3 regions of the Paenibacillus riograndensis SBR5 genome follow, and region 3 is predicted to be linked to each of the others. Evidence: predicted binding sites of a transcription regulator. Region 3 holds the regulator's gene; each other region holds the start of a gene.
The links. The regulator LexA, encoded in region 3, represses DNA repair genes until DNA is damaged. The targets are predictions, from matches to a motif close to CGAACATATGTTCG.
Positions count from the first base shown of each region.

Region 1: recA (recombinase RecA) is a predicted target of LexA. The motif match lies at 1,227-1,240, and genes of this name have one in related genera.
Region 2: ruvC (crossover junction endodeoxyribonuclease RuvC) is a predicted target of LexA. The motif match lies at 1,395-1,408, and genes of this name have one in related genera.

Region 1 covers NZ_LN831776.1:4,659,889-4,662,161, forward strand. Annotated here, with positions in the region: gene recA (recombinase RecA) at 93-1,157, opposite strand; gene PRIO_RS19675 (competence/damage-inducible protein A) at 1,456-2,273, opposite strand, start outside.
Region 2 covers NZ_LN831776.1:6,184,868-6,187,140, forward strand. Annotated here, with positions in the region: gene ruvB (Holliday junction branch migration DNA helicase RuvB) at 1-127, opposite strand, end outside; gene ruvA (Holliday junction branch migration protein RuvA) at 156-779, opposite strand; gene ruvC (crossover junction endodeoxyribonuclease RuvC) at 776-1,279, opposite strand; gene PRIO_RS26195 (BofC C-terminal domain-containing protein) at 1,652-2,273, opposite strand, start outside.
Region 3 covers NZ_LN831776.1:4,477,676-4,479,948, reverse strand. Annotated here, with positions in the region: gene PRIO_RS18880 (L,D-transpeptidase) at 95-433, opposite strand; gene lexA (transcriptional repressor LexA) at 660-1,286, opposite strand; gene PRIO_RS18870 (LysM peptidoglycan-binding domain-containing protein) at 1,527-1,931, shown strand; gene PRIO_RS34960 (DUF896 domain-containing protein) at 2,035-2,208, shown strand.

The DNA.
Region 1 (2,273 bases), 180 kb from region 3:
CAGTTCCAAACTTCCCCTCCATCCCTTTTCCCTTTTGTTCGTTTTTCAAGTTCACTCTATATAGTATTAGTTACAGAAGATTGAATATCAAGTTATTCGATTTCAAGCAGCAAATTTTCTTCTTCCTCTTGCTCCGCTGCTATCTCAGATTCGGTTGGCGCAGCCACAATCGTTGACAGATTGCTTGCTTCACGAATCTTATTCTCAATCAACAGGGCAATATCCTGATGTTCCTTCAGGAACTGCTTGGAATTCTCACGGCCTTGTCCAAGACGCTCACCTTCATAAGAGTACCAGGCACCGCTCTTGTTGACGATGTCCATTTCAGTGCCGATGTCCACGAGGCTTCCCTCCTTGGAGATCCCTTCACCATACATGATATCAACATCAGCCTGCTTGAATGGAGGAGCTACCTTGTTCTTCACAACCTTGATCTTAGTGCGGTTGCCTACCACATCGTTGCCCATCTTAATGCTCTCAACGCGGCGCACATCCAGACGCACGGAAGAGTAGAATTTCAATGCCCGGCCGCCGGGAGTTGTTTCCGGGTTACCGAACATTACACCAATCTTCTCACGAAGCTGGTTGATGAAGATCGCAATAGTATTCGACTTGTTGATTGCCCCGGACAGCTTCCGCAAAGCCTGAGACATCAGGCGGGCCTGCAAGCCTACATGGGAATCGCCCATATCGCCTTCGATTTCGGCCTTCGGAACCAATGCTGCCACAGAGTCTACTACGATAATGTCGACAGCACCGCTGCGGACAAGTGCTTCAGCGATTTCCAGCGCCTGCTCGCCCGTGTCTGGCTGGGACAGCAGCAACTCATCGATGTTAACTCCAAGCGCATTAGCGTATTTAGGATCAAGCGCATGCTCGGCATCGATAAATGCAGCTTGTCCGCCGACCTTTTGCACTTCTGCAATCGCATGCAAGGCAACTGTTGTCTTACCGGAAGATTCCGGTCCATATACTTCAATAATACGTCCTTTGGGAAGTCCGCCAATACCTAATGCAATATCAAGTGCCAAAGATCCGCTAGGTACCACTTCCACCTTCATGTGGTTGGATTCTCCCAATTTCATAACCGAACCTTTACCGAATTGTTTTTCTATTTGACGAAGCGCCATATCAAGCGCTGCACGACGATCTGACAATCAGACCACTTCCTTCACTGTTTATAGTACTATAATAACGTGTTTTGGAGGTCTTGCCAAGCTTTTTTTCGAACATACATTCGTTTTTTTTATCCTGCGGGCTAATACTCCCTTTTATTGTAAGCCTCCTTCCGGATCTGGGGCTGACCCAGAATATCGATCACCGGACATCGGACAGTGCCTTCTTTCAAAGGACGGGCTGCAGGTTCATGCCTCTCAATATAACAAAAAACCGCAGCAAGGATATCTCAGTGCCACGGTTCTTCCGTATACTTGAATTATATACTGGGTACTAAGGTTATTGCAAGGCTGACCCCTCAAGCGGTGTATCCACCTTGCGCTCCTCCAGTCTGCGCCAGAGACGGTACAGAAGCGACTTGACGGTCCGCAGACGGATGTTCTCCCGCGTACCCTTAAGGTTCAGCTCATAGACCTGCGTAGGCCGGCCCCGTTCCGCCAGTCCGACGAACACAAGCCCAACCGGCTTGCGTTCAGAATATCCCGGACCGGCTACACCGGTAACCGATAATCCGAAGTCACTGTCTGCAATCATTCTGACCTGATCCGCCAGCACTTCGGCTACTTCCCGGCTTACCGCACCCGGCGCATCCGGTCCCTCCAGAAGGGCTGCCGGCACATTCAGCAGCTTCTTCTTCATTTCATTGGAATAGCATACGATTCCTCCGAGAAACATCGAGGCGCTGCCCGGAATATTCGTAATGCTCTCCATCAGCAGGCCGCCGGTGCAGCTCTCCGCCGCACTCAAAGTCAATCCGGCATCCGCCATCCAATCGACGATCAGCTGTTCCAGCGGCACATCGATATTGGCGTACATATGCTCCGGCAGGATCTCCTGAATGGTTGTCTCCAGCACCTCCAGCTTCTGCATGGCCTCCCGTTCAGAAGGGGCTTTGGTGGATATGCGAACCGTTACCTCGCCCTCCTTGGCATAAGGGGCTATGGTCGGATCACTCTGATTCCTGATCAGATCAATCAGCTTATCCTCCAGGAGCGACTCTCCAATGCCGGCGAACTTAAGCATCTTCGAATAAATCGGCATTTCGCCGGTCAGTGCATGCTGCTGCAGCCAAGGCTTGGCCTGGCCAGTGAACATAG
Region 2 (2,273 bases), 1.7 Mb from region 3:
TATATATTTTCAGATTCTCTTTGACCTGGTTCTGTCCGATATACTCTCCCAGATAGCGGGGGCGCAGGCTTAATTCTACAGCCTGCTCGTCCATCATCAGGTTTGCCGATATAATCCGGTCATCCATTATCCATCACTCCGTTCTGTCAAGCAGCCTATTTGGCTGTATACAGCAGCCCCAACGCCTTCTTCATCAGCACATCAACCGGCCCTGAATCGGCACCTTCCTTCTTCATGGTCAGCCATACCCGGTCCAGTTCGGCTTCGGTATAACCAAGCGCCCTCAGCCCGTCGCGGGCTTCCTCCCAAGGCAGGGCCTCCGCCGCAGCCTGGGCTTCAGCCGCTACAGCGAATAATCCGGTCTGCATGGATACCGCGCTCAGGCCGTCCAGCTTGTCCCGAAGATCCAGAATCATCCGCTGGGCCGTCTTCTTGCCGATCCCCGGCAGCTTGGTCAGGAAGGTGATATTCTCCTGGTAAATCGCCGAGATCAGCTGATCCGGTGTTCCGCCGGTCAGAATCCCCAGAGCTACGCGCGGGCCGATCCCGGATACTTCAATCAGCTTGCGGAACAGCTTCTGCTCTTCTCTTGTCGGGAACCCGAAGAGCAGGGTAGCATCCTCGCGTGTCTGGTAATGGATGTAGATCGTCACCGGCCCCTCCAGCTTGGCAAAAGCATACGGGTTCGGGCAGAATACCCGGTACCCTATGCCCTGGACATCCACCACCACATATTCCGGCTCCAAATGCACAACCGGACCTCTTAAGTAATCTATCATTTTCGCAATACCTCATTTAATTTGGAATTAAGACTCACCGAATGGGCGTGGCATACCGCCACCGCCAGCGCATCCGCCACATCATCGGGCTTCGGCACAGCCGCCAGCTTCAGCAGCAGCTTGACCATCTCCTGCACCTGCTTCTTCTCGGCCTTGCCATAGCCCACCACAGCCTGCTTCACCATCATCGGAGTATACTCCGCGACGGGAAGCCCGCGCTGGACAGCAGCCAGGATCAGCACACCTCTTGCTTGTGCCACCGGCAGTGCAGTGGTTACATTGCGGCTGAAAAACAGCTTCTCCACCGCGACCGCATCAGGCTGGTATTTATCAATGAGCTGCACCATACCCTCGTAGACATGCAGCAGACGTTCCTCCTCCGGCGTGTGCGCCTCCGTCTGGATGCACCCGTACTGAACCGGCGTTAATTTGTTTCCTACCTTATCCACGAAGCCGAAGCCGACAATCGCCAGCCCCGGGTCAATTCCCAGGATGCGCAAATCCAATCTCTCCTCTTAAGCAGGCAGCATATTCCTACTGTTTCATCCATTTCGTTGCCGTGAAGCGAACATATGTATTCCTTCTAACCATTATAGCAAAAAACCTTCTTCCGGGAGAATAAAAGTTTGCTGCCGCCCGGGAAAAGAAGGTGAATCTCCGGGTTCAACACCGGCTTGCGGACAGAGGTTGGAGTCCGGAACAGCACAACAGCTGGCCTGCTCGTTCATTACTGCTGTCTCAGAACACGGCTCCCCCTCCCGGCCGGCCTCTGCAAGCGCAATAAAAGTGAGTGTCCGACACACGCCCTACAGCACAAAAAAGGCCGCCCCGGCTATAACAGCAGCTCAAGGGGCAGCCTCTATTCCAAATTGCTATTCTTCGCTTTGCATCACCTGTTCCGACGAGTCCCGCGCATAATCGCTGAAGGTGGACAGCACGCTGTTGTACTCTTCTACATCTTGCACGCGGATGCCTTCATGGAGCTGCTCTAAGATTTCATCCGGCAGCGAAGACTTCATCGAGCCCATGTCCATTTGAAAAAAGGTTTTCAGCACCTTCTCCTGCGCCGGCGGACCTTTGAACAAGGTCAGATTGCCCTGCTCGTCCACACCGAAAAAGGCGTCCTTCTTAATCAGCGGCGATAAGTCGTTAACCATACGCTCCAGCCAGAGATCCCCGTCTGCGCTGATCCAGCCGTTCCAGCCCGGATGTGCAGCGATGACCTGTTTGAGCTGGACGAGGGGCTTGTCCCCGGGAAGGGTTACGATCTCCTCCCCGGAAATATAGGTTGTCTTCAAGTGAACCGTCCGGCTGACCGGTTCCTGACTAAGGGTCTCCAGCAGCTGCTTACGATCCAGAGCTGAAGCCCCTTCAGTCCCTTCTTCTTCAGCCTGGCTGTACGCAGCCGCTGCAGCCGGCACGCTTCGACCCGGATCACCGGATGAGGCCTGTTCCTGCAGCCCGCTCAGTTGGTCAGGCACATTCCATGCCGTA
Region 3 (2,273 bases):
CTTTTCCTGTTAGTGCGCAAAATAAATGTTAGAACATGAAGGACACCCTGCGGGGACGCTGCTGCGCGTCTGGCATAGGTGTCCTTTATGTTTGTTATTCCCGAATGGTGACCCTGGTTCCAACTGGAACAGTAGCTGCGAGCCACAATACATCCTCATTGTACATACGAATACAGCCGTGGGAGACCATTTTGCCGATAGAGGAAGGGTCATTGGTTCCATGAATCCCGTAATGGGGTTTGGACAGGCCCATCCAAAAGGCGCCGAACGGGCCTCCGGGGTTACGCTGTTTGTTGATAATGGTATATTCTCCAACCGGAGAGACCGTTAACATTTTACCAATCCCTACAGGGAAACCTCTAATAACAGTGTCATTGTCGAGCAGATACAGCATCCGTTGTGACAGATCAATAATGATTCGATAGGCAGGCATCGCGATCAGCACTCCTTTATGATCCAGGATATGAGCGGAGAGGAAGGAGTGTTCTGAAATAATTAGTATCGGCGAGCACGATGGAACAAATGTTCCTATCCGGTGAAAAGGGCATATGGAAAGAAACTGAATGGCGAACAAAATAGATTACGCGGGAAGGTCTAATAGGAGAAAAGGAAAAAGACTGTCCACCAATTCCAGTGGAGCAGTCTTAATAGAGGGGGAACTAATGAATATCGCGGAATAGGCCGATAACTCTGCCCAGAATCGTGACACGATTCAGGCGTAGAGGCTCGTATGCCGGATTCTCCGGCTGGAGGCGGATGTGGTCGCGCTCTTTGTAGAAGGTCTTAACGGTTGCTTCATCTTCTTCAGTCATGGCAACCACGATATCGCCGTTATCTGCAGTCTGCTGCTGGCGGACGATCACGTAGTCACCGTTCATAATGCCTGCGTCTATCATACTGTCACCAAGGACGGACAGCATGAACACTTTGTTGTCTCCTACATAATGAGTAGGCAGCGGAAAGTAATCCTCAATATTCTCAGTTGCTGTAATCGGTACCCCGGCAGTAACCTTCCCAACGACAGGAATGCGTGTTACCGTCTGAACGAACTGATGAACATTCTCGGAATCCTCTTGACCCAGCAATTCTATTGCACGCGGTTTCGTCGGATCGCGGCGGATGAGCCCTTTCTTCTCCAGCCGGTCCAGATGGCCATGTACCGTGGAGCTGGAAGCCAGTCCTACAGCTTCGCCGATTTCCCGGACAGAAGGCGGGTAACCCTTGCTGCGGACTTCGTTACGAATAAATTCCAGGATCGCCAGTTGGCGACTCGAAATCTTTGACATCGGAATCAACCCCATATACTATGTTTGGGAAAATTATAACATAGAACTTCCGTTCGTACAAACATAAGTTCTAAAACGTAGGCGGAAATAGCGGTGATTTGTGAATTAAGCGGTCATAATCCGCAAAAAAAGGGTTGTACATAAGAAGGGAACAATTGTTCGAAAAAACTATTGATCAAAACACATGTTCGTGTTATATTGATTTCGAAAGTAAGAACAAGTGTTTGGAGGTCGGTTAATATGTTAAAGTACAGCACATACCGCAGCATTTACGATGAGGTTCATGAAGACCGTACAGCTTCAATGGATAGACTAAATATTAAGAATCTGCTTTTATCTTTAATATCTCGCAATCGTACATTAATCCGGACAGATAATATTATAAAGCTGGCTTTGATTGTTCTGCTGGTGATCTCAGGGTTTACGGTGGTGGGCAATGTGTTTGCAGGATCAGTATCTTCGCCCAAGCAGGAAAAGAGAGTCGTAGTTGAACGTGGGGATACTCTATGGAGCATTGCACTGAAGAATAAACCGGCTGATATGAAAACGGCTGTATATATAGAAGGAATCAAACGAACAAGCGGCCTGGAGAACAGCAATATCCAAGCCGGAGATGTGCTTACTTTACCTGTATATTCATACTGAATCAGTACCTATAGATGGAGCTAAGAGCTTTCAGGGAGCAGACCTTGACAAGCTCTTTTTCTCATGGCACAGTTAGAATGAATTTATAGAGGAGGGAAACACATTGAATATTGATGAATTGGTCGCCCGCATCAATGAATTGGCGCGCAAACAGAAGAGTGACGGCCTGAATGAAGAGGAGCTTGCGGAAAGAGCCAAGCTGCGCGAGATCTACCTGGGCAATATCCGCAGCAACTTCCGCGCCCAGCTCGACAACATTGAGATTGTGGATAAATAAGAGCATGAACAAGGCAACAAGGCAGGAGTTAATGATGCTCTGTTCCTTTTCATAGATATTTTAGG